DNA from 2 places in the Candidatus Enterococcus palustris genome. Region 2 is predicted to be linked to the other one. Evidence: a T-box and tRNA genes for the amino acid it is inferred to sense, from the RefSeq annotation. Region 2 holds a T-box; the other holds one or more tRNA genes.
What was found. A T-box is a leader RNA that pairs with one kind of tRNA and senses whether it is charged. The one in region 2 lies ahead of pheS (phenylalanine--tRNA ligase subunit alpha), so its partner is inferred to be a tRNA-Phe.
Positions count from the first base shown of each region.

Region 1: it has a tRNA-Phe gene. The T-box ahead of pheS (phenylalanine--tRNA ligase subunit alpha) is inferred to sense a tRNA for this amino acid. The anticodon was not compared.

Region 1 covers NZ_CP147244.1:1,964,175-1,979,002, forward strand. Annotated here, with positions in the region: gene A5821_RS09300 (peptide ABC transporter substrate-binding protein) at 1-1,065, opposite strand, end outside; gene A5821_RS09305 (cupin domain-containing protein) at 1,088-1,405, opposite strand; gene A5821_RS09310 (nucleoside deaminase) at 1,576-2,058, opposite strand; gene A5821_RS09315 (tyrosine-protein phosphatase) at 2,086-2,847, opposite strand; gene A5821_RS09320 (histidine phosphatase family protein) at 2,980-3,801, opposite strand; gene A5821_RS09325 (6-phospho-beta-glucosidase) at 3,818-5,251, opposite strand; gene A5821_RS09330 (beta-glucoside-specific PTS transporter subunit IIABC) at 5,327-7,228, opposite strand; gene licT (BglG family transcription antiterminator LicT) at 7,377-8,216, opposite strand; tRNA gene A5821_RS09340 (tRNA-Glu) at 8,472-8,543, opposite strand; tRNA gene A5821_RS09345 (tRNA-Ile) at 8,555-8,628, opposite strand; tRNA gene A5821_RS09350 (tRNA-Gly) at 8,641-8,711, opposite strand; tRNA gene A5821_RS09355 (tRNA-Phe) at 8,729-8,801, opposite strand; tRNA gene A5821_RS09360 (tRNA-Asp) at 8,816-8,889, opposite strand; tRNA gene A5821_RS09365 (tRNA-Met) at 8,946-9,019, opposite strand; tRNA gene A5821_RS09370 (tRNA-Ser) at 9,071-9,160, opposite strand; tRNA gene A5821_RS09375 (tRNA-Glu) at 9,179-9,250, opposite strand; tRNA gene A5821_RS09380 (tRNA-Ser) at 9,260-9,347, opposite strand; tRNA gene A5821_RS09385 (tRNA-Ile) at 9,367-9,440, opposite strand; tRNA gene A5821_RS09390 (tRNA-Gly) at 9,445-9,515, opposite strand; tRNA gene A5821_RS09395 (tRNA-Asp) at 9,528-9,601, opposite strand; tRNA gene A5821_RS09400 (tRNA-Met) at 9,657-9,730, opposite strand; tRNA gene A5821_RS09405 (tRNA-Ser) at 9,791-9,880, opposite strand; tRNA gene A5821_RS09410 (tRNA-Ile) at 9,918-9,991, opposite strand; tRNA gene A5821_RS09415 (tRNA-Met) at 10,012-10,085, opposite strand; tRNA gene A5821_RS09420 (tRNA-Ala) at 10,104-10,176, opposite strand; tRNA gene A5821_RS09425 (tRNA-Pro) at 10,187-10,260, opposite strand; tRNA gene A5821_RS09430 (tRNA-Arg) at 10,271-10,344, opposite strand; tRNA gene A5821_RS09435 (tRNA-Leu) at 10,443-10,528, opposite strand; tRNA gene A5821_RS09440 (tRNA-Gly) at 10,543-10,614, opposite strand; tRNA gene A5821_RS09445 (tRNA-Thr) at 10,623-10,695, opposite strand; tRNA gene A5821_RS09450 (tRNA-Leu) at 10,731-10,812, opposite strand; tRNA gene A5821_RS09455 (tRNA-Lys) at 10,825-10,897, opposite strand; tRNA gene A5821_RS09460 (tRNA-Val) at 10,904-10,976, opposite strand; rRNA gene rrf (5S ribosomal RNA) at 10,991-11,106, opposite strand; rRNA gene A5821_RS09470 (23S ribosomal RNA) at 11,203-14,114, opposite strand; rRNA gene A5821_RS09475 (16S ribosomal RNA) at 14,398-14,828, opposite strand, start outside.
Region 2 covers NZ_CP147244.1:596,950-611,777, forward strand. Annotated here, with positions in the region: gene addA (helicase-exonuclease AddAB subunit AddA) at 1-2,141, shown strand, start outside; gene A5821_RS02745 (winged helix-turn-helix transcriptional regulator) at 2,209-2,553, shown strand; T-box leader at 2,594-2,804, shown strand; gene pheS (phenylalanine--tRNA ligase subunit alpha) at 2,919-3,965, shown strand; gene pheT (phenylalanine--tRNA ligase subunit beta) at 3,972-6,395, shown strand; gene A5821_RS02760 (amino acid ABC transporter permease) at 6,451-7,107, opposite strand; gene A5821_RS02765 (amino acid ABC transporter permease) at 7,121-7,819, opposite strand; gene A5821_RS02770 (transporter substrate-binding domain-containing protein) at 7,867-8,685, opposite strand; gene A5821_RS02775 (amino acid ABC transporter ATP-binding protein) at 8,718-9,446, opposite strand; gene racE (glutamate racemase) at 9,888-10,706, shown strand; gene rph (ribonuclease PH) at 10,766-12,112, shown strand; gene A5821_RS02790 (metallophosphoesterase) at 12,123-12,638, shown strand; gene cbpB (cyclic-di-AMP-binding protein CbpB) at 12,799-13,296, shown strand; gene dapD (2,3,4,5-tetrahydropyridine-2,6-dicarboxylate N-acetyltransferase) at 13,408-14,109, shown strand; gene A5821_RS02805 (efflux RND transporter periplasmic adaptor subunit) at 14,292-14,828, shown strand, end outside.

The DNA of each region.
Region 1 (14,828 bases), 1.4 Mb from region 2:
GTCTACACCTGTCTCAGGATTACTTACAAAGCCTTTGGTAATAGCGCCATATAATGGCTTTGATCCATCTGCAATAATATTATTGACTAAGTTTTCTTTATCAATTCCCAGAGCTAAGGCTTTTCTTAGATTTTCATTTTTTAAAGGAGTATCTTTGTCTTTACGTTTTTGATTCAAACGAATATAGTTCATCGTTGCTGTTGGGTAAGAATAATAGTTTGGATTGCTTTGATTTTGTTTCGCTAATTCTCCTGTGATGGTCGCTACATCGAGCTGCCCATCTTCAAAAAGATTCATTGCAGTTGATGCTTCTTTAACTACTTCATAATGGATTTTATCCGATTTTACATTTGCTTGATCCCAGTATGTTTCATTTTTCTTTAGATCCCAACTTAAATCTGTTTGTTTCCAGTTTTCTACAGTAAATGGTCCATTATAAACAACATTTTCACTCGTTGTTCCGTAATCCGTTCCCATTTTTTCAACGAATTTTTGATTTTGCGGGAAAAATGTTGGAAAAGCAAGAACTGAGGTAAAATATGGTTTTGCTTCTTTTAGCTTTACTTCTAGTGTTTGATCATCAATTGCTTTGACTCCAAGTTCATCCACAGCTTTTTTGCCTTCTGAAATTTCTTCCCCATTTAAAATCGTATCTACTACTAAGAAACTATAAACAAACCCATTTTTAGGGTCAATCATTTTTTTCCAAGCATATTCAAAATCTGCTGCTGTCACTGGATCACCATTACTCCATTTAGCATCCTCTCTTAACTTGATTGTATAAGTTTTACCATCTTCAGAAATTTTAGGCATTTCTTTTGCAGCTGCTGGAATTAGTTGATCTTTATCATCCAGTGCGTACAACCCTTCAAAAGCTGCCGTTTGGACGATTGCATCTGGAAAATCCAGCATAACAGACGTATCTAACGTAGTTAATTCTGAAGGTGACATTAAATTCAATGGTCTCATTTCTTGTGTTTGTTTTGCTTCTTTACCACCAGAACATCCCGAAATGATGGTCATTATCACTGCTAATCCAATGACTGATTTGACTATTTTTTTCATACGTTTCTCCCCTATGTTTGTTTTATATGCGTTCAACTAACATCCAAACGACAACTGCCGCTTCTTCCCCGTCATTGTAGTTGATATGTCCTTCTCCTGATTCGATCAATTGAGCATCGCCAGGTTTTCCTATTAAATCTTGACCGTCTTCTAAAATCGTATGAGCTTCTCCCGAAACAACATAAGAATACTCATCTTGATCATGTCTTGCAAATCCTTCTAATGGTCTTTTTTCTCCTGGTTGTAGGACAATTACGCCCATCTGAACATTTTCATTCGGCTGATTTTCTGCATCGAAAAAAATCGTCATTTCTTGCGATAGCGATGGTTTGATGATCATTATTTATACCAGCTCCTTCTATTTTTTATAGGTGATTTTATCTATTATTGCCTTAACTCACTCATAAGTCAATAACATTTTAGAAAATTCTGACTTTTTACTTTTTAATTGATTTATAAAATAAAAAAACAGAAATGATTCAAAAAAACGAATCATTTCTACATTTTCAATTAATTCCAATAACCTTGATGAACTGCAGCAGCAACTTGTTCCACTTCTGGAAATGGCCCAATCACTTGGATATTTTTTTGTCCATGGCTTAATATTTCTTTTGAAGGCAGATCAAAGGTTGGATTTTGTTCATTGTCACCAGTTAGTTCCAGTAATCGTTTTTCGGTCATTGCATATACAATCGTTCCGATATTGCCCCAATAGATTGTTCCCGTACACATTGCACAGGGTTCAGCCGTCGTATACAACGTGCACTCCCATAAAAATTCTTTGCTATATTTCTGTGAAGCCTTTGCTGCTAAAGTGGTTTCTGCGTGTCCTGTACATATATTTTCTGTAATTTCAATATTCTCTTGTTCTAAAAGAATGTTTCCCTCTTTATCTGCTAATAATGCACCAAAAGGGGTATTGCCATGTTCTCGAGCATTGCGTGAAATGTCGACACAGCGCTTTAATAAGTCAATATGCTGATTGTTTGTCATAACTAACTCCTTTTCTTTCCATACGTTCTAATTTAACACAAAACGATGATTCAATGTTTCTTTCATCTCTTTATCAACACCAATTGCTTGTTTTAAATAGGTTGAAATATCACCATACTGCGCTTCTACAGTCTGATAGAAATTATCCAAATAACTGCTATCTACATTTAAAGCAACATGCAATGCTTCTAAATTAGCAGCTTCCAGTTGCACTTTCTTTGCTTGTTCTAAAATTTGAGCATTTTCTTTTTTTCTTAACTCATTTGTTAATAGATAATCTGCATAAATTGCTTCTCTCGGTACACCTAGTGTTTCTAATACTAATAAAGCTGCAATTCCTGTACGATCTTTTCCAGCAAAACAATGGAATAAAATGCTTTCTTGTTTTTGCAAAGCTAAGATTTCTTCAAAAAATTTATTGTATCCCTTTTGTGAAGTTGTGTTTAAAGCAATATCTGCATATAATTTTTCCATATAAGAAGCTGACTTTTCTGGTGATCCAATTTTAACAAAATCCTCGATTGAAGCTCCTTCATCTTGGATATCCTCCAGAATATCAATATGGATATATTCTGCTTTAGGAACAGACATATCAGGTCTTTCTTCTACCTCAGCTTCACTTCTCAAATCGATGATTTTCCCTAAACGATAGTTCGCTTCTAAACGTTGCTCATCATCTTTTGTTAAATTTGATAGCTCTCCTGATCTTAGAAAAACATTCTTTTTAACTTGTTTGCCTTCTTTGTTTTTGATTCCGCCGATATCACGGAAATTTGTAATAGTCACCATAATTTTATCCCTTTTCCTTCTTTTTGTTCTTATTATACACAAAATTCGATCAAAAATGTTTCTTTGATCGAATTTTTGCATAAATGAAGCTGACTTTGATAATAAGACTATTCTCTGCAGCTTAATTTTATTCTACTTTTTTTGTCCTGCCTCAACATAACTTAGATCATTGACTTTATCTAATGTGTATTTTCCATCTTTATATTTTACTGTACAAACACTTGCGTTTTTTAAGCCTCCTTCTGGAATCTTAAAGTCGTCAAACAATGTATCAAGTAATGCAGAAATACTTAGTCCGTGTGAAGCAATCAAAACATTGCCTGAGCCTTCATTTTTCATTTCTTTTTCAACGATTTCATCTAGACCTGCTTTCAGCCTTGTCGTAATTGTTTTATAATCTTCTGCCGGCCAGTTGATTTTAGCTTCTTCTACATTTTTAGCATCTAGTTTAGCTACGCTATTGGCAAAAGATTCTGGTGTCATATTTTTCAAAAATTCCTCTAAGGTAATCCCTTGATCATCTGCAATATCTTGCCACATAGTGTGGTTCAAATCACCTTCATAGGTTCCAAAGTTGAATTCCCTTAATCGTTCATCTGTAATGACTTTTAAATCAGATGATTTTGTGTTTTCTTTTACGATTAGATTAGCTGTTTGAATGGCACGACCACTATCACTACTGTACGCATTTTGAAAATCAATATCTTTCAAACCAATACCAGCTGCTGTTACGACTTCTTCGCCCGCTTTAGTTAAAACAGCATCCGACCATCCTTGAACACGATCAGTGGTGTTCAACATTGTTTTCCCATGGCGGACGATATATAATGTCAATTCTTCTGGTGTTTGTTTAGCAGTTGATGTGTCCTCTTTTTTTGCGTTACCATTACCGCACCCTGTAACTATTAATAATCCTAACATTAAAACCCCTACCAGTTTTGTTAGCTTTTTCATTTTATTCCCACCTTTTCTATGCGTTCGTTAAATCTTCCCCATTTGTCGCAATGACTTTTTTATACCAGTCAAATGATTTTTTCTTCGAACGTTTCAACGTACCATTGCCTTCGTTATCACGATCGACATAGATAAAGCCATAACGTTTCTTCATTTCACCTGTTCCAGCAGAAACTAAATCGATACAGCCCCATGTTGTATAACCTAGTAAATCAACTCCGTCTAGCTCTACCGCATCTTTCATCGCTTGGATATGTGCTGCCAGGTATTCAATACGATAATCATCGATCACATTGCCGTTTTCATCTGGTGTATCCACTGCTCCTAAGCCATTTTCAACGATAAATAATGGTTTTTGGTAACGATCATATAAGTCATTCATTGTTGTACGCAAGCCTAGTGGATCGATCTGCCAGCCCCATTCACTTGCTTCCAAGTATGGGTTTTTCACTGAGGCAAAAATATTGCCAGCTGTTTTTTCGTTGATCGCTGGATCCGTCGATTGTACACGTGATGAATAATACGAGAATGAAATAAAATCGACTGTGTGTTCTTTTAGTAGTTCTAGATCTCCATCCTCAATCGGTAATTCAATGCCTTCGCGTTCTAATTCTTTAAGAGCGTAGGCTGGATACTCCCCGCGAGATTGGACATCGATAAAGAAGAAATTCTCACGGTCTGCTTTACGCGCTGCCCAAACATCTTCTGGTTTACACGTATACGCATAGTTTGTCCCAGCCGCTAACATACAGCCGACTTGGTTTTCTGGATCAACTTCATGAGCGATTTTCGTTGCGATCGCACTTGCTAATAATTCGTGATGAGCTGCTTGGTATTTGACTTGTTCTTTGTTTTCGCCTTCTTCAAAATAAAGACCAGCCCCCATAAATGGTGCGTGTAAAATCATATTGATTTCGTTGAATGTTAACCAATATTTTACTAAGCCTTTATAACGATTGAAAATCACATTACATAGATTTTCGTAAAAGCCAACCATTTCACGACTGCGCCATGCACCATATTTTTCCACTAAGTGCATAGGACAATCAAAGTGAGTGATGGTTACAAGGGGTTCTATATTGTGTTTGCGGCATTCTTTGAACAAATCTTCATAGAACTTCAACCCTTCCTCATTCGGCTCTGTTTCGTCTCCCAGAGGGAAAATACGGCTCCAAGCGATCGATAAACGGTAGGTTTTAAAGCCCATTTCGCCAAACAACGCGATATCTTCTTTATAGCGATGGTACATGTCGATTGCATTTTGGGCTGGGTAAAAATGTTCGTCATCAAAAGCAAACATTTTCTTTTCACCAGTGATTACTGGGAAACGATCTGGTCCAACAGGGGCAAGATCTACGTTCGCTAACCCACGTCCGCCTTCGTTATAGCCACCTTCACATTGATTGGCAGCTGTTGCGCCGCCCCATAAAAAGTCTTTTCTAAATGCCATTTCAAAATTCCTTTCTTTCCAAACCTGCAGTAAAACTATCCTCTCTTACTGCAGGTTCCACTCTCATCTATTTTTTTAAGTTAATCCAGTAATTAATGTATCGTTTGAAGTTACTTCACCTTCTTGTGTTTCAACGATATCTAAATAGTCACTAGTATTAGTAACGATCACTGGTGTTTCAACACTATAACCAGCTGCTTTGATCGCCTCGATATCAAATGTAACTAAGACTTGTCCTTTTTTCACTTTATCGCCTTGTGCTACTTTTCCTTCAAAACCATTTCCTTCTAACTGAACTGTATCCATACCGATATGAATCAATAATTCCATCCCTTGATCTGATATCAAACCAATCGCATGTAATGTTGGGAATAATGTCATAACTGTGCCATCAAATGGTGCTCTAACAACGCCTTCTGTTGGTTCGATCAAAACACCTTTTCCTAAAGCACCTTGTGCGAATGCTTGATCACTTGCTTTACTTAATGGTAAAACACGTCCTTTAACTGGACTTAAAACGGCTTCTTTTATTGCTTTTTGAGCTTTTTTATTTTCAGTTACTTCTTCTACAACTGTATCATCTTTCCAGAAGAAGAATGTTAATGTAAAACCAATTACGACAGCAATCAAGATTGCAACGAAAGAATGAATCATTCCACTCGCATCATCACCATTGATAAAGTTTAACACACCGAAAATTCCTAATCCGCCCATTGTATAAGAAGTTACCCCATTGATCATTAAATACAAACCACCAACTGCTGCTCCGATCATTGAAAAAATGAACGGTGTTTTTCTTGGTAAAGTAATACCGTAAATTGCAGGCTCAGTTACTCCAAAAATTCCAGAAATGATTGCTGGAGGACATAGCGCTTTCATTTTTGCATCTTTTAATTTAAAGAACATTGCCATAACTACTGCAGTTTGTGCAAAACTTGCTGCAAAAGAACCAACCAATACTTGACTTGCTCCTTCTTGTGTAATTTGCATAATAGCAAGCGGTACAACACTCCAGTGTAAACCGAAAATAACCAATACTTGCCAGAAGAAACCAAGAATAACGCCATATAATGCTGGTGAGAAGCCCATCAAAGATTGGAACCCAGCACTTAGTAAATCTGTCAACATACTGATGATTGGACCGATTACTAAGAAACCAACTGGTAATGCAATCAATAATACAAAGAATGGTACTAAGAAAGTCTGAACAACTTCAGGAATAAGTTTTTTGAATAGTTTTTGAATTTGTGCTGCAAAAGCAACAATGAATATGATTGGTACAACACTACTCGTATAACCAGCACCTACCCAAGGAATACCTAAAAATGTATCATAAGCAGGTAAGCCTAATAAACTATAAGGCGCTGCTGCACCAGCCCCAGCAGTTGTTTCAAATGCTGCTTGTAAGGCGCTTCCTTGCACTGTAGGGTAACAAAGAGCTGCCCCAATCACAATACCCACCATTGGGTTTAAATTGAATTTTCTAGCTGCTGTATAACCTAAAATCACTGGCATGAAGTAAAATATCGCATCACCAATACCATTTAACATTGTATAAGTTCCAGAAGTAGCTGAATATAATTTCAAGAAAACAAGTAATGCGTTTAAACCTTTTACCATCCCTGCTGCAGCTAACGCTCCTAAGAATGGTTGGAAACACCCACTTAAAATGTCAATCAAACGATTGAATAGATTGCCCCCAGATGACTCTTGCTCTGCATCTGCTGAAATCCCAGCAATAGTTACAACATCTTCATAAACGGCTGGTACATGATTCCCAATTACCACTTGATATTGTCCACCGCTCTTCATTACAGTCACAACGCCGTCCATATTTTTTAGAACATCGTCATTTGCTTTTGATTCATCTTTCAACTTAAAACGTAAGCGTGTAATACAATGTGTCAAACTATTAATATTTTCTTTTCCACCTACATTGTTAACAATCTTTTCTGCTAAATCATGATATTTTCCCATTTTTTGTTCCTCCAAAGTTTCGTTTTTTTAATACTTTACTTTTGAAGGTTTAGCCAACTTAATGTCACTATCCAAATTTTTTCTTTTGTTGATAATCCTACCCACCTTTCATCCTATTCGTAATCTATGCTAAAATTTAGTAACCTTGCTAACGATTCGTATGCACTACCCGTGCAATATGAATGATCAAATACATTTTCTCTTCCTTAGAAACACTATAGTGATAACTTTCAGTTAAGAACTCAGAAATTTTATTTACACAATTATATGCATTACGATACTTTTTCTTGATTACTTCATACAATTCTCCATCATCTGCACCATGAAATTCTTTATGATTTAATAAACGGTAAGCGAAAAATTTTAAATGAGTACTAAAACGATAAAAATAGACAGAATCCTCATTAAAAGTAATCTTGAAATGGTATTTAACAATATTCGTAATTTCCTGCATAATTTTTGTTAGTGCATAAACATTGCCAACTTCTTCATCCATCTCCGCATTGACCAGATGTAAAGCGATAAATCCAGCTTCATCTTCAGTTAGTTGTACATCAAATTTTTCCTTGACCATCTCTACAGCTTTACTGCCAATAAAATATTCATCTGCAAAAAAACGTTTAATGTCCCATAGCAAAAAATTTTTCACTTCTATTCCTTGCCTTATTCGTTCTAAAGCTGTATGAAGATGATCGGTTAGAGAAATGAAGATCGTATCGTTTAACTTTCTACCAAGTTTTGTCTTGGCATACTTAATAATTTCATCCGATAACTGCATTACTTCTAAAGGCAACTCTTCCAACAACTCTTGAAACTTCAATGAAACATCCTGATTAGCCAAACGAAATATTTGATCAACCTGTTCTTCTGGAATAAAATCGCCAATTTTTCTTTTAAATGCAATACCACGTCCCATCACAATTTGTTCTTGTTCATTCACATCCAACGTAATCACAACATTATTATTCAAAATTTTTTGAATAATCATCTTTTCACTCCCTTCTTCGCATCTATCTCCTTTAATTGTAAAAAAAGAAAAACCCAACCTTTCCAAAAAAGAAGAATCTCCTCCTCATTGGAAAAATTAGGTTTAGCTTGTATTTAAACAATCACTATCCATTTATTTACTTGTTGTGTACAAGCATAGAATACCTTATTACAGCAACGATGTCAACGTTTTCATAAAATTATTTTTTAAAAAAATAAAAAAACATTCAGCCGTTAGCAAAATGTTTTGAATACATGACCCGTACGGGAATCGAACCCGTGATACCGCCGTGAAAGGGCGGTGTCTTAACCGCTTGACCAACGGGCCTTTTGAATTTATGGGCCTAAATGGACTCGAACCATCGACCTCACGCTTATCAGGCGTGCGCTCTAACCAGCTGAGCTATAGGCCCTTAAAGAAAAAAAGCGGGTGACGAGAATCGAACTCGCGACAACAGCTTGGAAGGCTGTGGTTTTACCACTAAACTACACCCGCATGTTTCTTCTTTGAAATGGCGCAAGACAGAATCGAACTGCCGACACACGGAGCTTCAATCCGTTGCTCTACCAACTGAGCTACTGCGCCAAAAATTAATGAAACGGTCTGGACGGGACTCGAACCCGCGACCTCCTGCGTGACAGGCAGGCATTCTAACCAGCTGAACTACCAAACCAAGGTAAAAGTATTGCATCACTATATTACTCTCGCTTTTAAATACTCTAAAAGCAATTGCGGGGGCAGGATTTGAACCTACGACCTTCGGGTTATGAGCCCGACGAGCTACCTGACTGCTCCACCCCGCGATAATAGTATTTGACTATTTCAAGTATCTAAGAACTTAAAATTTCAAAATAAGGAGGATAAGGGATTCGAACCCTTGCACGGTTTTACCCGCCTGACGGTTTTCAAGACCGTTCCCTTCAGCCGGACTTGGGTAATCCTCCGGTATAAATATTAAAAAATGACCCGTACGGGAATCGAACCCGTGATACCGCCGTGAAAGGGCGGTGTCTTAACCGCTTGACCAACGGGCCGCTATGAAACGGAGAAGGAGGGATTTGAACCCTCGCGCCGGTTTCCCGACCTACACCCTTAGCAGGGGCGCCTCTTCAGCCACTTGAGTACTTCCCCAAGAAAATAATTTAAAAAATGGGCCTAAATGGACTCGAACCATCGACCTCACGCTTATCAGGCGTGCGCTCTAACCAGCTGAGCTATAGGCCCATAAAGCGGGTGACGAGAATCGAACTCGCGACAACAGCTTGGAAGGCTGTGGTTTTACCACTAAACTACACCCGCAATACTTTAAAACGGTCTGGACGGGACTCGAACCCGCGACCTCCTGCGTGACAGGCAGGCATTCTAACCAGCTGAACTACCAAACCAAAAATGTATTGCATCACTTTATTACTTACGCCTTTAACTAAATATTAAAAGCAATTGCGGGGGCAGGATTTGAACCTACGACCTTCGGGTTATGAGCCCGACGAGCTACCTGACTGCTCCACCCCGCGATAATATCTACAAGTAATCTTATAGAAAAAGTAACATTATTCCTTTATAGGAACTTTGTAAGGAGGATAAGGGATTCGAACCCTTGCACGGTTTTACCCGCCTGACGGTTTTCAAGACCGTTCCCTTCAGCCGGACTTGGGTAATCCTCCGAAATAAAAAGTACTATTAATTATATCGTCACTACAATGGACCTTGTAGGACTCGAACCTACGACCGGACGGTTATGAGCCGTCTGCTCTAACCAACTGAGCTAAAGGTCCTTGGCTCTTAAAAAGAAATATCGCGGCGAAGGGGATCGAACCCCCGACCTCCCGGGTATGAACCGGACGCTCTAGCCAGCTGAGCTACACCGCGAAAATATAAAAGTACTAATGGAGCCTAGCGGGATCGAACCGCTGACCTCCTGCGTGCAAAGCAGGCGCTCTCCCATCTGAGCTAAGGCCCCACAAAATAAATCGGGAAGACAGGATTCGAACCTGCGACCCCTTGGTCCCAAACCAAGTGCTCTACCAAGCTGAGCTACTTCCCGTATTTACAAATGCACCCAAAGGGAGTCGAACCCCTAACCTCTTGATTCGTAGTCAAGCACTCTATCCAGTTGAGCTATGGGTGCTAAAACAAGGATCAAAGTCAGATGTATCCATCTGCTTCGTACTTGTTAACATCTATTCTGTCAATTTTACAATTGCCATTCATAGTGTCTCAAAGCAATGCCGAGGACCGGAATCGAACCGGTACGGTGATCACTCACCGCAGGATTTTAAGTCCTGTGCGTCTGCCAGTTCCGCCACCCCGGCGAAAGAACAAGCAAAGCGGAAAACGGGGTTCGAACCCGCGACCCCCACCTTGGCAAGGTGGTGCTCTACCACTGAGCTATTTCCGCAGTCTGGATGCCGGCTAAAGGATTTGAACCCTCGACCCTCTGATTACAAATCAGATGCTCTACCAACTGAGCTAAGCCGGCGTTATAATCGCCTAGTATTAAAACGAGACTAAAAATGCGGGTGAAGGGACTTGAACCCCCACGCCGTAAGGCGCTAGATCCTAAATCTAGTGCGTCTGCCAATTCCGCCACACCCGCAAAATATTTCTATGAGCCGTGCAGGGCTCGAACCTGCGACCCTCTGATTAAAAGTCAGATGCTCTACCAACTGAGCTAACGGCTCAAAAAATGGAGGTTGACGGGATCGAACCGCCGACCCCCTGCTTGTAAGGCAGGTGCTCTCCCAGCTGAGCTAAACCTCCAAGACAACACTTTAGCGTGGCGACGTCCTACTCTCACAAAGGGAAACCCTTCACTACAATCGGCGCTAAGAAGCTTAACTTCTGTGTTCGGCATGGGAACAGGTGTATCCTTCTCGCTATCGCCACCACACTGGGTGTTGTTACTATTAAGTTGAGTGATTATTCACTCAAAACTGGATTGAAGTAGTAATCAAACATTCCGAAAAAACTTTTTTATTTCGTTACTTTGGTTAAGTCCTCGACCGATTAGTATTGGTCCGCTCCGTACATCACTGCACTTCCACTTCCAACCTATCTACCTGATCATCTCTCAGGGGTCTTACTTTCTTAAAGAAATGGGAAATCTCATCTTGAGGTGGGCTTCACACTTAGATGCTTTCAGCGTTTATCCCTTCCCTACATAGCTACCCAGCAATGCCCTTGGCAGAACAACTGGTACACCAGCGGTAAGTCCATCCCGGTCCTCTCGTACTAAGGACAGCTCCTCTCAAATTTCCAACGCCCGCGACGGATAGGGACCGAACTGTCTCACGACGTTCTGAACCCAGCTCGCGTGCCGCTTTAATGGGCGAACAGCCCAACCCTTGGGACCGACTACAGCCCCAGGATGCGACGAGCCGACATCGAGGTGCCAAACCTCCCCGTCGATGTGGACTCTTGGGGGAGATAAGCCTGTTATCCCCAGGGTAGCTTTTATCCGTTGAGCGATGGCCCTTCCATGCGGAACCACCGGATCACTAAGCCCGACTTTCGTCCCTGCTCGACTTGTAAGTCTCGCAGTCAAGCTCCCTTCTGCCTTTACACTCTGCGAATGATTTCCAACCATTCTGAGGGAACCTTTGGGCGCCTCCGTTACTCTTTAGGAGGCGACCGCCCCAGTCAAACTGCCCACCTGACACTGTCTCCCACCACGATAAGTGGTGCGGGTTAGAGGGTTCATAACACAAGGGTAGTATCCCACCAGCGCCTCCACCGAAACTAGCGTTCCGGGTTCATCGGCTCCTACCTATCCTGTACATGTGGTACAAACACTCAATATCAAGCTACAGTAAAGCTCCATGGGGTCTTTCCGTCCTGTCGCGGGTAACCTGCATCTTCACAGGTACTAAAATTTCACCGAGTCTCTCGTTGAGACAGTGCCCAAATCGTTACGCCTTTCGTGCGGGTCGGAACTTACCCGACAAGGAATTTCGCTACCTTAGGACCGTTATAGTTACGGCCGCCGTTTACTGGGGCTTCAATTCTGAGCTTCGCCGAAGCTAACCCATCCTCTTAACCTTCCAGCACCGGGCAGGCGTCAGCCCCTATACTTCATCTTTCGATTTTGCAGAGACCTGTGTTTTTGATAAACAGTCGCTTGGGCCTATTCACTGCGGCTGACCGAAGTCAGCACCCCTTCTCCCGAAGTTACGGGGTCATTTTGCCGAGTTCCTTAACGAGAGTTCGCTCGCTCACCTTAGGATACTCTCCTCGACTACCTGTGTCGGTTTACGGTACGGGCAGTTGTTTTCTCACTAGAAGCTTTTCTTGACAGTGTGACATCAGGAACTTCGGTACTATTATTTCCCTCCCCATCACAGCTTGTCCGTATAGAGTAAAGCATTTGACTCTACTCAAGACTTACTGCTTGGACATGCACTTCCAGTCGCATGCATTCCTTAGCCTCCTGCGTCCCTCCATTGCTCAAACAAAAACAACTGGTACAGGAATATCAACCTGTTGTCCATCGCCTACGCCTATCGGCCTCGGCTTAGGTCCCGACTAACCCTGGGCGGACGAGCCTTCCCCAGGAAACCTTAGTCATACGGTGGACGGGATTCTCACCCGTCTTTCGCTACTCATACCGGCATTCTCACTTCTAAGCGCTCCAGCCGTCCTCACGATCGACCTTCAACGCCCTTAGAACGCTCTCCTACCATCACACCAGAGGTGTGATCCACAGCTTCGGTAATATGTTTAGCCCCGGTACATTTTCGGCGCAGGGTCACTCGACTAGTGAGCTATTACGCACTCTTTAAATGGTGGCTGCTTCTGAGCCAACATCCTAGTTGTCTGTGCAACCCCACATCCTTTTCCACTTAACATATATTTTGGGACCTTAGCTGGTGGTCTGGGCTGTTTCCCTTTCGACTACGGATCTTATCACTCGCAGTCTGACTGCCGAATATGAATGAATGGCATTCGGAGTTTATCTGAATTCGGTAACCCGAGATGGGCCCCTAGTCCAAACAGTGCTCTACCTCCATCATTCTTAACTTCGACGCTAGCCCTAAAGCTATTTCGGAGAGAACCAGCTATCTCCAAGTTCGTTTGGAATTTCTCCGCTACCCACAGCTCATCCCCGCACTTTTCAACGTACGTGGGTTCGGTCCTCCAGTGCGTTTTACCACACCTTCAACCTGGCCATGGGTAGATCACATGGTTTCGGGTCTACGACTACATACTCATTCGCCCTATTCAGACTCGCTTTCGCTGCGGCTCCGGCTCTTCACCTTAACCTCGCATGCAATCGTAACTCGCCGGTTCATTCTACAAAAGGCACGCCATTACCCATTAACGGGCTTTGACTTGTTGTAGGCACACGGTTTCAGGATCTATTTCACTCCCCTTCCGGGGTGCTTTTCACCTTTCCCTCACGGTACTGGTTCACTATCGGTCATTAGGGAGTATTTAGCCTTGCGGGATGGTCCCCGCGGATTCCGACGGAATTTCTCGTGTTCCGCCGTACTCAGGATCCTCCTAGGTGTTGCCAACATTTCGTCTACGGGGCTATTACCCACTTTGGCGAACCTTTCCAGGTTCTTCGACTATCTTGACAGACTACCACAACGGAGTCCTACAACCCCAACAAGCAAGCTTGTTGGTTTGGGCTCTTCCCGTTTCGCTCGCCGCTACTCAGGGAATCGAATTTTCTTTCTCTTCCTGCAGGTACTAAGATGTTTCAGTTCTCTGCGTCTACCTCTAACCAGCTATGTATTCACTGGCAAGTAACATCCTATAAAAGATGTTGGGTTTCCCCATTCGGAAATCTCTGGATCATAGCTCACTTACAGCTCCCCAAAGCATATCGGTGTTAGTCCCGTCCTTCATCGGCTCCTAATGCCAAGGCATCCACCGTGCGCCCTTATTCACTTAACCTTATGACCTTACGGTCAGTTTGTTTGGTTCGTTTCTCTAGCGATAGAGGCGTCACCAATAAAATAAGCATTCGAACTATTTTAATTAAAAAACTCATTCAACGCGGTGTTCTCGGTTTGTTTTGATTACTTTTTTACTTCAATATCCAGTTTTCAATGAACAATTCGTTTGAGAGAAATCATATAAAAAAGAAAATCAAGCGATTCGCTTTTTTTATAAGAGTAAACCTCTCAAAACTGAACAAAGTGTCGACGAATGTGTAAGTTTCCGTAATATTCCTTAGAAAGGAGGTGATCCAGCCGCACCTTCCGATACGGCTACCTTGTTACGACTTCACCCCAATCATCTATCCCACCTTAGGCGGCTGGCTCCACAAGGGTTACCTCACCGACTTCGGGTGTTACAAACTTTCGTGGTGTGACGGGCGGTGTGTACAAGGCCCGGGAACGTATTCACCGCGGCGTGCTGATCCGCGATTACTAGCGATTCCGGCTTCATGTAGGCGAGTTGCAGCCTACAATCCGAACTGAGAGAAGCTTTAAGAGATTTGCATGACCTCGCGGCCTAGCGACTCGTTGTACTTCCCATTGTAGCACGTGTGTAGCCCAGGTCATAAGGGGCATGATGATTTGACGTCATCCCCACCTTCCTCCGGTTTGTCACCGGCAGTCTCGCTAGAGTGCCCAACTGAATGATGGCAACTAACAATAAGGG
Region 2 (14,828 bases):
AAGATAAAACGGAAGGCGAACTGCATATGACAGCGTTAAAAATCAGAGAATTGATTGATAATAAATTTTTGATCTATGATAAATCGATCAAAGAAAATCGTCCGCTGACGTATAAAGATATCGTGCTATTAACACCAACCAAGAAAAATAATTTAACGATTCTTGAAATATTTAAAATAGCTGGAATTCCAATTCAAGTCAATGATGCGCAAAATTATTTTCAAGCAACTGAAGTTCAGACGATGGTGGCCCTTTTACAAATCATTGATAATCCGTATCAAGATATTCCTTTAGCTGCGGTGTTACGTTCACCCATAGTTGGGTTGAAAGAAAATGAGCTAGTTGAGATTCGGTTAGCTGCTAAAAAGAGTTCTTATTACGAAGCCTTTTTAACGTTTAATCAAAGAGATACGGAGAATCAAAAACAACAATCATTAAAGGAAAAAACAAAGAATTTTGCTGAATTACTGGATAAATGGCGTGAAATTGCTAGACGAAATCAATTAGCCACATTGATTTGGCAAATCTATCAAGATACTGCGTATTTAGATTACGTCGGTGGAATGCCAGCTGGGAAACAACGACAGGCTAATCTTTTTGCATTAGTTGATCGAGCAGCAAGTTATGAAAAAACTAGTTTCCGTGGGTTGTTCCAATTTGTTCGTTTTATAGAGAAAATGCAGGAAAAAGATAAGGATTTGGCAGAACCAGTTATTTTAAGTGAAGAAAATGCTGTTCGGGTGATGACGATTCACGCAAGTAAAGGACTAGAGTTTCCAGTAGTCTTTGTTTTGGATATGACCAAAGAATTCAATCTTGGTGATCTGAATGAACGTTATATTTTTGATGATCGCTTAGGCGTAGGAATTCGTTATCTTGATCAGACAGACCGAGTACTTTATGAAACCTTGCCATTTCTAGCGATTAAACAGGCAAAATTAAAAAAATTACTTTCAGAAGAAATGCGTAAATTATATGTCGCCTTAACGCGAGCAGAACAAAAACTCTATCTTGTTGGGTCTTATAATGACCAAGAGGCAACTTTTAAAGAATGGTTGAAGGTTGCTGATGTTCAGACAAAAGTTTTGCCTGGGGAAAATCGTTTACAAGGTAAAAGTAGTTTGATGAACTGGGTAGGAATGACTTTGATTCGTCATCAGAGAATGGCAGAATTTCAGACTGAATTTATAACTGAAAGTGTAGCTGGTATCTCACAACATCCTGCAGGATTTACCCTTAGTTTTATGACAGAAAAAACAATTCAGGAACGATTTGCAGCGCTTCAATTCTTTGAGACAAGTTCTACAAAAGTAGAAAACGCTGCAAAGAGTGATGCAACAGCTATTGAAAAAGGGTTATGTCGTTTAAATTATGACTACCCCTATCAACTTTCAACAAAAACGACAAATTATCAATCGGTATCAGAAATCAAACGTATTTTTGAAGATCCTGATAATAAAGAAATTGCTAAGATCGAAGTAAATGAAAAGAATACATTACAACCGACATCGATGATCATTCACCGGATGAGTGAAGGGGAGTTAGGTAAGCCGAGATTTATTGAAACGATTAGAACGCCGTCTCCAGTAGAAATCGGAACAGCAACACATTACTTGTTGCAACTATTAGATTTAAAGAAAGAACCAACCAAAGAGAGTATCCTTCATTTGATCGATGAACTAGTTCAAACAAAAATTATCCAAGAAAATGTGGCAAAACGAATCAATATCGATCAAGTTCTAGCTTTTTATCAAACGAGCTTAGGTCAACAACTTTTAGAAACGCCCAATCAAGTTATCCGTGAGCAGCCATTTTCAATGTTATTGAAGGCAGAAGACCTAATCAAAGATTATCCTAAAGAAACTAAAGATGATTTGTTGATTCACGGAATGATCGATGGCTACATCGAAAAAGAAGAAAGTTGTATTCTTTATGATTATAAAACAGACTTTGTACTGGACAGTGAAAATACAAAAGAAATCAAAAAAATTATCCAACGTTATAGAGGTCAGCTGAATTTATACCGAAAAGCGTTAGCCCAAGCAACAAACAAGCAAGTAAATCAAGTGTTTCTAGTGTTATTGTCGGCTGGAATCATTATTGACATGGACAAAGAACAAATTATTGAAAAAATGGATTAAAAAATGAAAGCAAATCTACTTACAAATTGTAAGTTGTGTGCTATACTCAGTTCACGAGGTGAGGAAAATGGAGCAAGTAAAAACAACCGAATTTTCACTATGTCCTAAATTTGAAAAAGCTTTTGCGATTTTAGGAAAAAAATGGAATGGTTTGATTATTGATGTCTTGTTGGAAAATGGTCCTCAACGATTTGGTGAGTTAAGACAAAAGATTCCTGAGCTAAGCGATCGAGTGTTAGTAGAACGCTTGAAAGAGTTAGAAGGAGAAGGAATCATCTCAAAAGCAGTCCGCTGTGATGAGAGTAGCCGTCTAGAATATTTCCTCACAAATAAAGGCAAGGACTTACAACAAGCAATGGAACAAATCCAGCATTGGGCAGAAAAATGGGTTACCGCTGAAGAATGCAGTTGACCTGAGACTTAATTTCTTGTAAACTGTAAATAATTGAATAAAAAAAACGTAGATGGAAACGAGTAATTTGGCTGATGCGAAAAGGGAAAACCTGTCTTAGACTGTAAACGGGTTGCGTAATCGAAAAATGAAGTTCACTTCCGGAGTTTGTTTGTTCTAATATAGAGCAGACCGGTGAGAGCCGTTATAAGAATTGAGTGCATGATTTTTTGTCATGAAGTAGGATGGTAACACGATAGCTCGTTCCTTGATAGAGGAGCGAGCTATCGTTTTTTATTTTTATTAAAGCTTGAATGAGTTTGTTCGACTTTTGCTCTACTATTTAGGCTCAGTTCAAACATTAAGCAAAGGAAAGGGATAGAAAAATGACATTAAAAGCTCAATTAGAAGCATTGAGAGATGAAACATTGGCTAGTATTCAAAATGTAGCAGATCTTAAAGCACTAAACCAAATCAGAGTCGAAACTTTAGGTAAAAAAGGCCCTATTACAGAAGTGCTGAGAGGGATGAAAGATTTATCCGCTGAAGAACGTCCAGTGGTGGGAGGTTTTGCTAACGAAATTCGAGATCTTTTGACCGAAGCTATAGAAAAACGAAAAGAAGTTCTAGAAAGTGCCGCTTTAAATGCTGCTTTAGAACAAGAAACAATTGATGTAACACTCCCAGGTAAGCAAATGGATCACGGAACTCGCCATGTATTATCTCAAGTAATGGAAGAAATTGAAGATATTTTTGTTGGTATGGGCTATCAAGTTGTAGAAGGTTATGAAGTTGAATCTGATCATTATAACTTTGAGCGCATGAACTTACCTAAAGATCACCCAGCTCGAGATATGCAAGACACATTTTATATTTCAGATGAGATTTTGATACGTACACATACATCGCCTGTACAAGCTAGAACGATGGAAAAGCATGACTTTTCAAAAGGCGCTTTACGTATGATTTCACCAGGGAAAGTATTCCGTAGAGATACTGATGATGCTACTCACAGTCATCAATTCCACCAAATCGAAGGTTTGGTCATCGATAAAAATATTACGATGGGGGATCTTAAAGGAACCTTGGAAGTAGTCATGAAGAAAATGTTTGGTGAAGATCGTAAGATTCGTTTACGTCCAAGCTATTTCCCGTTTACAGAGCCTTCAGTTGAAGTTGATGTAAGTTGTTTCAAATGTGGCGGTTCAGGTTGTAATGTTTGCAAACAAACAGGCTGGATTGAAATTTTAGGAGCTGGTATGGTTCATCCGGATGTCTTATCTATGTCAGGAATTGATCCAAATGAGTATAGTGGTTTTGCATTTGGTTTAGGGCCAGACCGAGTAGCGATGTTACGTTACGGTGTGAATGATATTCGTAATTTTTATCAAAATGATTTACGTTTCTTAAATCAGTTCAAGGTAAAGGAGTAATCGACGATGTTAGTATCTTATAAATGGTTAAGTGAATATTTAGACCTATCAGAAATTTCTGCTAAAGAGTTATCGGATCAAATGTCTTTAACAGGAATCGAAGTTGAAGGAATTGAAGTACCAGAAGAAGGATTGAAAAAAATAGTTGTCGGTGAGGTCAAAGAATGTGTTCCTCATCCTAATTCAGATCATCTGTCGATTTGCCAAGTGGATATCGGTGAAGAAGAATTGTCGCAAATTGTTTGTGGTGCGCCAAATGTTAAAGTTGGCATCAAAGTGATCGTAGCTTTACCAGGATCTCGCATTACTGGTAACCAAAAAATTAAAAAAGGGAAAATGCGTGGCGAAGTTTCAAATGGTATGATTTGTTCTTTACAAGAATTAGGTTATTCCGATAGTGTTATTCCTAAAGCTTATTCTGAAGGAATTTATTATATGCCGCAAGATGCTGTTAATGGTGATGATGTCTTTTCCTATTTAGATATGGATGATCATATTATCGAATTGTCAATTACACCAAATCGTGCGGATGCGCTAAGTATGCGCGGTGTTGCCTATGAAGTAGGGGCTATTTACCGTCAAACACCTAAATTTAACGATGAAGTTTTAGAAGAAGACGCTAGCGAAAATGCTGCTGAATATATATCCGTAGAAGTTGAAGATAAAAAAGATGTCCCTGCTTATCAAATCAGAATTATCAAAGATGTTAAAATTGCAGAAAGCCCAATGTGGCTACAAACACGTTTGATGAATGAAGGAATTCGTCCGATTAATAACGTAGTGGATATAACAAACTATATTCTTTTATTATTTGGACAACCACTGCATGCATTTGATTATGACAAATTACAAAGTAAAAATATTTTAGTAAGACGTGGGAAACCAGAAGAAGAAATCGTTACTTTAGACGGTGAAACGCGAAAACTTTCGACTGAAAACATCGTCATTACTAATGGGGAAAAGCCTGTAGCATTAGCTGGTGTAATGGGTGGAGCCGATTCAGAAATTACGGATGAAACAACAACGGTTGCTTTGGAATTTGCTTTGTTCGATTCACTTTCAGTTCGCAGAACCTCCAAAGAATTTAATCTACGTAGTGAATCTTCCAGTCGATTTGAAAAAGGCATCAATCATGCAACGATTGGTGAAGCAGGGGATATAGCTGCAGCTATGATCGCTAAGTTAGCTAATGGAACAGTTGTTTCAGGGAAAGCAATTGGATCTGATCTAACCATTGAAGAGGTCGCGGTCAGTGTGACGGTTTCGCGAATCAATGAATATTTAGGAACTGAGATGAATCAAGAAATTGTTAGCGAAATTTTCGATACACTAGGATTTACTTATGAACTTAATCAGGATAAATTCAATGTAATGGTTCCTCCTAGACGCTGGGATATCAAGATTGAAGCGGATTTGATCGAGGAAGTTGCGCGAATTTACGGTTATGATAACCTACCATCTACTTTACCAAAAGGGGAAACTGTAGCAGGGAGTTTAACAAGTGGTCAAGAATTAGTTCGTAAAATAAAAGGCTTATTAGAAGGCTGTGGTGCAAGTGAAGCCATCAGTTATGCCTTGACAACAGAAGAAAAATCCCTTCAATTTATGATGAGAGACAGTCAAATAACTCGTCTACAATGGCCAATGAGTGAAGAACGTTCTGTCTTAAGAATGAACTTGATTTCAGGGTTACTAGATGATGTAGCGTATAATGTTGCACGTAAAAATAACAATGTTGCTCTTTATGAAATTGGACGAGTATTCTATCAAGATAACGATCCTAAAAAAGAATTGCCTCATGAAGAAAATCATTTAGGAATCGCATTATCAGGGAATAAAGTTGTAAAAGATTGGCAGACAAAAGAAGTACCCGTCGATTTTTATACAATCAAAGGGATGCTGGAAGTGTTATTTGATTCTGTAGGAATTAAAGATAAAATAACTTATGAAGCGACAAAAGATAACCAAGAGCTGCATCCAGGGAGAACTGCTTTAGTGAAATTAAATGACGCGGTCATTGGGTTTATTGGTCAAGTTCATCCGACAATCGCAAAAGAGTATGAGATTCCTGAAACCTATGTCGCTGAGTTGAACCTTCAAGCTATTATTGAAGAAGAAAATGATGCGTTAGTTTATCAACAAATTTCAAAATTCCCAGCAGTTTCAAGAGATATTGCTTTACTAGTTGATGAAACAGTAATGAGTCAAGAATTGGTTGAAACAATTTCTAAACATGCTGGAAAATTCTTGCAGTCTGTTCATTTGTTTGATGTTTATCAGGGAGATAACATTGCTGAGGGCAAAAAATCAATGGCATACAGCTTAACATTTGTAAATGCAGAAGCAACTTTGGTTGATGAAGAAATCAATCAATCAATGGAAAAAGTGGAAAAAGCTTTAGTTGAACAATTTAATGTCACGATTCGTTAAAAAGAAGTAAGGGTACAGCACATACTATTATATAGTTTGTGCTGTACCCTTATTTTTATGCCCAGTTTCTAGATAACCATCTAGAAAACTGAGAAATGGAAAAGTTAATCACGAAATACATCAAAGCTACAAGTCCGTAAATAGCAAAAACTTGTCCTGTTTGTGCGTAACGTCCCATTAAAATATAGGATTTTCCGAACAGCTCCTGTAAAGCAATAACAGAATATAAAAAACTAGTATCTTTAATGACCGTTACAAACTGAGAAACGATTGCTGGCAACACATTACGGATTGCTTGGGGTAAGACGATATACAAAAGAATTTGGAATTTGCTAAATCCTTGTGATCGAGCAGCTTCCTTTTGTCCTTTATCAACACCGTTTAATCCTCCGCGAATGATTTCAGCTAGAGCGGCTGTTGTGAAAACTGTAAAACTAACGATACCAGCCGGTGTCGATTTGATTTTAAAAATCAAGAAAATAACATAAATCCACAGTAGATTAGGGATATTCCGCACGATTTCAATATATAGACTAGCCAAAAACTTCAAGGGACCAGATTTTCGATTCCGTAAAACAGCTAAAATAGTGCCAAAAATAGTGCTTAAAATAATTGATACAAAAGAAATATACAGAGTAAGCTTCAAACCATCAAATAAAAAGCGCAAATTATTGCCGGTCAGAAGTTGACTCATTTGTTCTGAAAAAGACATGTTTGCGAACCTCCTATCTGGTATAAGCTTTCTTATTGTTTTCTTCTAGTTTACGAGCTAGTTTAGCTAATGGGAAGCAAAGGATAAAATAAAGAAATCCTGCTACAGCAAAAGCGGGTATATAATTTAAATTGATCGATGACCAACTATTGGCGGTAAACATGACATCAGCGCCTGAAATGATTGCCACAGTTGACGTATTTTTAATCAGGTTGACGATTTGGTTTGTTAATGGTGGTAACATAATACGCCAAGCTTGTGGTAAGACGACATAACGCATCGTTTTACCATAAGAAAAACCTTGTGAATACGCTGCTTCAAATTGCCCTTTAGGAACTGCTCCGATTCCAGAACGAACGACCTCTGAAATGTAGGCACCATGATAAAGACCGACGCAAATGATAGCAATAGTGGTTGTCGAAAAGGTCAAGAGAGGACTAATCAACGGAAAACCATAATAAACGACAATAAATTGAATCAATAATGGTGTATTTTGGAAAAACTCAACGTAAATTCGACTGACTAGATTCAGTACTTTATTTCGCATTGCAGAAAGACTACCGAAAAAAATTCCTAGTAGCATCGCAACAATTAGTGAGCCTATAGCTAATAAAATTGTATAGAGAAAAGCATCAGCAAAAAGTTTCCAGTCTTTAAGTAATGCTTCCCATCTAAAGAGCGCAAATGGTCCAGCAGTTGCTATAACAAACATCTAAATTCCTCCCAAACTCTAACAGAATAGTATAGAATCGGAAAGTATTAGTCCAGATTCCAGTTTTTGTAAATTTTTTCTAAAGTCCCATCTTTTTCCCACTTTTCAATCGATTTATTTAAGAAGTCATTTAACTCAGTATTTGATTTCTTAGTAGCAACCCCATATTCTTGTGGCGAGAAACCATCCTTAAGGATTTCTGTACTATCATCGACGTAGCCAGTTAAGATAGATTTATCAACGGAAAAGGCATCAATTCTTTTTGACGTTAGGGCAGTTTTTAGTTCTGGATAGGAACCAAGTTCTTGATATTTAAATGAGACACCCAGTTTTTTTGCTTGTTTTTCAATTGCTTCTTTGGTTGTAGCAGATTGAACAACACCAATTGTTTTTCCATCCAAACTTGCAGTATCAGTAAATTTATCTGATTTTCTAACTAAAAAGCCAACTTCATCTTTATAGTACGGTGTTGTAAAGTTATACGTTTCTTTACGTTCATCAGTGATAGTGAATGTAGCGATGACCATATCTAACTCCCCATTGTCTAATAACGGTCCGCGCGTTTTAGCTGTTACGCCAACAAATTCTACATTGTCCTCGCTACCAGTCAATTCTTTAGCAATCAAGCGGGCAATGTCAGGTTCCATACCTTCGTTTTTATTTGTGTCGGGATTCATATAACCAAAATTTGGGACATCTTCTTTAACGCCTACTTTGATAACGCCGGCATCTTTAATTTTTTGAATGTCCGTTGTTCCTTTATTGTTAGAATCAGCTGTAGAATCTCCGCCACTGCCGCATCCTACAACTAAACCAAGTAATAAAGTAAGAGATAATGCACTTAATAATTTTTTTGTTTTTTTCATTTAAAATTCCTCCTTGTAATTGTTTTATTCTATTAATTATGAATGATTTTACTTAAAAACTCTTTTGCGCGTTCATTTTGAGTGCTAGTAAAGAAATGCTCAGGCGTACCTGTCTCAATGATTTGACCGTCATCCATAAAAATGACTTTGTCAGCTACTTGACGCGCAAATCCCATTTCATGTGTGACACAAATCATCGTAATATTTTGTTTAGATAAATCAACCATAACGTCTAACACTTCTTGAATCATTTCTGGATCAAGAGCCGAAGTCGGCTCGTCAAACAAAATAATTTCTGGATGCATATTCAACGCTCGCGCAATCGCCACACGTTGTTGCTGACCGCCAGAAAGTTGAGCAGGGTAAGCATTCGCTTTGTCGGCTAATCCAACCCGTTCTAAGTACTCCATGCCGGTTTTTGTTGCTTCTTCTTTACTAACACCTTTGACTTTGATGGGTGCTAAAGTCAGGTTTTGTATAATCGTTTTGTGAGCATATAAGTTAAAACTTTGAAAAACCATCGCTACTTTTTGACGTACCTGTTGAACGGGTGCCTTAGGTTTCGTAATATCGATACCATCGACAAATATGTGACCATCAGTGACTTTTTCTAAACGATTTATGCAACGAATCAAAGTACTTTTACCAGAACCAGATGGCCCTATGATAACAATCTTCTCTCCTTCGTTGACATTTAAAGAAACATCTTTCAATACATGATGATCTCCAAAATACTTATTGACATGTTCCAACGAAATCATGGTCATTCTCCTTTATGTATAAAATTATCACATCATATTTAATGATAGTTGATTGATTAGTGAATAAGATAGATAGATAAGAAATGAAGAAACGAATAAAAAATCAAAACTGAGAAAATGGAAAGTTATATACTATGGACTTTTATTTCTACTTTATAAACTTTTGAAGTGGGAAGGAGCTTAGGGTGTTGTGAGTTTATAAAAATAATTTTCTTTTTAATTTAATCATATCATCATAAATCTATTCATTCGTTAATGTTAGGAATTATAACATACGAAAAAAGAGATTACCAGTTTTTTTTAAAGCCACCAAGAAGAACAATTGAAAACTTACTTTATAAAGAATGATATAATAGGAGTTAGTGATAATAAAACTTGAAAAAAAGTACTAAAAAGTAGAGAATAAGAGTGTTGAAAAAATACTGTAAAGGTTTGATTGACTTGAATAAACATGAAGCAATAGGATTTATAGATTCTGGGGTCGGTGGGCTCACGGTGGTTAAAGAAGCGCTAAGGCAACTACCTAATGAACGCTTGATCTATCTTGGAGATACAGCACGGTGTCCTTATGGACCCAGACCGGCTGAACAAGTAATTCAATTTACATGGGAAATGACAAATTTTCTTTTAGAGAAAAAAATTAAAATGTTAGTGATTGCTTGCAATACTGCGACAGCTGTTGCACTAGAGGAAATTAAAGCACAATTAAATATACCAGTTGTTGGGGTGATTTTACCTGGCACCAGGGCTGCATTGAAAGCTACGAAAAATAATCGTATTGGTGTTATTGGTACTGCTGGCACAATTAAAAGTAGTGCTTATGAGGAGGCGTTAAAAAGTAAGGCTCCTAGTACATTTGTTTCTAGTTTGGCATGTCCAAAATTTGTACCAATTGTTGAAAGTAATGAATTTCATTCTTCTGTAGCGAAAAAAATTGTATCTGAAACCTTAAATCCACTACAATTGAAGAAGCTAGATACACTGATTTTGGGTTGCACTCATTATCCGTTATTAAGGCCTTTGATTCAAAATGTAATGGGGAATCAGGTGACGTTGATTGATTCAGGAGCTGAAACAGTTAGTGAAGTAAGTATGCTGTTGGATTATTTTGATATCGCAAATAGCCCGCAGTCTAAAAATGAACCAAATGAATTTTATACAACAGGATCTGCCAATATGTTTAAGACAATTGCGGATGATTGGCTAAATTTAGAAAAACTGACGGTTCAGCAAGTACGATTATCACAATTTAACCGATGAGTTTCACCTGTAAAATTGCATGAAAAACTTAATTGCTAACTAAAGGGAGGAAGAAATAGATGAGACATGATGGAAGGCAAGCCAAGGAATTAAGGGGAATTACTATTGAAACCAATGTTTACAAGCATCCAGAGGGATCTGTAGTAATTTCTTTTGGTGATACGAAAGTGATTTGTTCTGCAACCGTGGAAGAAAAGGTACCACCGTTTTTAAGAGGTGAAGGGACGGGATGGGTAACCGCCGAATATAGCATGCTTCCAAGAGCTACTAATACAAGAAATATTCGTGAAAGTGCCAAAGGAAAATTGACTGGTAGAACAATGGAAATCCAACGATTGATTGGGCGTTCCTTAAGAGCCGTTATCGATTTGAAAAAATTAGGGGAACGAAGTATTATCGTTGATTGTGATGTTATCCAAGCCGATGGCGGTACTCGTACTGCAAGCATTACTGGTGCTTTTGTAGCAATGAAAATCGCAGTTGAAAAAATGCTAAAAGCAGGCGTTTTACAAGAGGACCCAATTAAAGAATACTTAGCAGCAGTTAGTGCTGGCATTTTAAGTGATGGCGAGTGTGTTCTTGATTTAGATTATACGGAAGATTCTGCTGCTGATGTGGATATGAATTTAGTGATGACGGAATCTGGTAATTTTGTTGAACTTCAAGGTACTGGTGAAGAAGCAACGTTTTCAGGAGATGAACTAAATTCGTTATTGTTCTATGGAAAAACAGGGATTGAGCACCTGATCGCTTACCAAAAAGAAGCTTTGATGCACCAAGTAACAGAAAAGACGTTTCCATCAGAAACGAAAACAATCGTTATCGCAACTAGAAATCCAGGAAAAGCCAAAGAGTTTAAGAGAATATTTGCTGAAAAAGGCTATTCTGTAAAAACGTTGTTAGATTATCCTGAACTACCAGATGTTGAAGAGACGGGGAAAACGTTTGAAGAAAATGCTCGTTTAAAAGCAGAAACAATAGCGAGTATTTTAAAACAACCTGTTTTAGCGGATGATTCAGGGTTGATCGTTGATGCATTAGATGGTATGCCTGGGATTTTCTCAGCGCGATTTGCTGGGGAACCCACAAATAATGCTGCTAACAATGCAAAACTACTTCACGAATTAACAGGAGTACCACAAGAAAAAAGAACAGCGACATTTCATTGTACACTTGTTTTTGCTGCTCCAGATAAAAATAGCTTAGTGGTAGAAGGCGATTGGGCAGGTGAAATCGGGACTATTCCTCGCGGCGATCACGGATTTGGTTACGACCCTTTATTTTTCATACCAGAAGAACAAAAAACGGCGGCTGAACTTTCAGATGATCGAAAAAATGAAATCAGTCATAGAGGAAAAGCTGTTGCGAAATTAAAAGATCAGTGGGAAAATTGGTTGAAAAATTAGGAGGAATCAGATGAAGTATCTAGTGGTAAGTGATAATCATGGTGATCGTGACATATTAGTTGATTTGACAGAAACATATCGAGGCAAAGTAGATAAAATGTTCCATTGTGGCGATTCAGAATTAGAACCGACGGATAGCTTGTGGAATGATTTTATTGTCGTTAAAGGAAACTGCGATTATGATCCTGATTTCCCAAACGTTATAGTAGAAAAAAGTGGAACAGATATTATTTTTATGACACATGGACATTTATCTAATGTACGAACAGGCCTGACTTCTCTAGCTTTACAAGCTGCTGAAGTCAATGCAAATATCGTATTATTTGGTCATACACATGAGATTGGGTGTGAAGTCAGGGCAAATGTACTTTACCTGAACCCCGGCAGTATCAGTCAACCAAGAGGACCGATTCAACTAAAATCTTATGCGATCATTGAAAGTACGCCTGAGCAACTAATTGTTCAATATTATGGGCGAGAACACCAACCATATAAAGAATTGCACTTTGTGTTTAATAAAAACTAATTTTTCAAACGAAATTTGTTCAAGAAACAAAAGTGAAGAAAATAAGGACAAATCTTAATTTTTTTTAAGAGTTATGAAAAAAGTTTGAATTTAAAGACATTTGCATCCGTTTTCTGTACAATGATAGTTGTGGCAAAGAAAATGAAATGGAGGCACTCCAATGATTGGAACTGCTGTAAAAGAATTATTATTAGAAAAACAAGAAACGTTTTTGATACCAGCGGAAAATGTGGCAAATGTAATGTGTTTAAATCCGCTAAGTCATGCTCTACTAGTCTTATCACAAGTGAAATATTCAAAAATCCCTGTTTTAGATAAAGGCGATCGTTTTGTCGGGTTGATTAGTCTATCTGATGTTGTCGATAAAATGTTCGATATTACATCTGTTGATTTTGATAAATTAAAAGACTTTACTGTAGCAGATGTGATGGAAGTCAATGTTCCTGTAATAGGCGAAAAATGGGAATTAGAAGACGTTCTTCATTTATTGGTAGACGCGGCATTTTTACCAGTAGTAGATGATAATCAATGTTTTAAAGGGATCATCACGCGCAAAGAATTGTTAAAGGCAATTAATCACATGGCTCATGAATTAGAGCGAAAGAATATTATTTTACCGAAATCTGATGGAGAAACGATGGAGATGAAAGTGATTTGATCATTTTAAACGAAGGAATCACTTTTTTCTATTTTTGATAAACAAATTACGCAAAGACAACTAGTTTTTTTACAATTCAATCTTTTTTTTAATTTGAAGGGAGTTATGTTGATGGACGCATATGAAATTATTCATTATATCGGGAATGCTGAAAAAAAAACACCAGTGAAAGTTACCTTGAAAGGTAAACTCAAAGAAGTGACCTTTCCTGAGGACATTCAAGCTTTTACTAATTGTAAGACTGGAACCTTATTCGGTGAATGGAAGGTCATCAAAGAGTTTCTTGAAAAAAATAAAGAGAACATTATCGATTATGTTATTGAAAATGATTCGAGAAACTCTGCAATTCCGATGCTGGATGTAAAAGAAATCAACGCTCGTATTGAACCAGGATCTATAATCAGAGATCAAGTTGAGATCGGTGATAATGCTGTAATCATGATGGGAGCCGTGATCAATATCGGCGCTGTGATCGGTGAAGGGTCAATGATCGATATGGGTGCAATTTTAGGCGGACGAGCTACTGTTGGTAAAAATTGTCATATCGGTGCAGGAACTGTTTTGGCAGGTGTTATTGAACCGCCAAGCGCGGAGCCAGTTGTTATCGAAGATAATGTGTTGATTGGTGCGAATGCTGTTGTTCTAGAAGGGATTAGAGTAGGTGAAGGTGCTGTTGTTGCAGCTGGAGCAATCGTTGTTGATGATGTAGCACCTTTTACTGTAGTTGCGGGTGTACCAGCTAAAAAGATAAAAGATATTGATGCAAAAACAAAAAGCAAAACAAACATGATGGAAGAACTACGTAAACTATAATAGTTAAGGTCAACACAATTAAATATAAAAAATGGCTTAAAGCTCATGTTGAGTTTTAAGCCATTTTTTTTGTTATATTAAACTTTCAAATGTGTAAGCTAAATGTTCGCCTATTCAATTCTCCATAAGTTTAAAACTGATTATAATTAGTTTTATAAGATTAAGTAGGAGGAACAAGTAATATGAAAAACAAAAAGATGAAATTAATTATTGGCAGTATTTTGATTGGAGTAAGCGTGGGAAGCTATTTTCTCTTTTTTTCCTCCTCAAAAAAAGTTGAACCTAGTTATAGTGCTTTTACTTTAAATGAATTAGATCCACTCCTATTGAAAGGAGAAGTTAAAGCAACCCAAACCGAAGATATCTTTTATGATCAGACCTTGGGAACCATTACGGATATTCCAGTTAAACATGAACAAGAAGTTAAAAATGGAGAGGTTCTTCTTAATTACTTAAATGGTGAGGCTCAGACTAGAGCAGATCAACAACAGCGCACTGTAAATAAAAGCAGCTTATCGGCTCAGCAAGCAGCTCAAAATTTAAGCAGAGCACAAGCCCGTTATAATGAAGCACAGGCAAGTTTGAATCAAAGTAAAGCTGATTTTGACCGAGAAGTTGACCCTGATAAAAAAGAAGAACTAAAAGGAAAAATCGAACAGCAACAAACAGAAGTAACGGGTTTCAATAATGAAGCGATTCAGGCACAACAAGCATTAGAT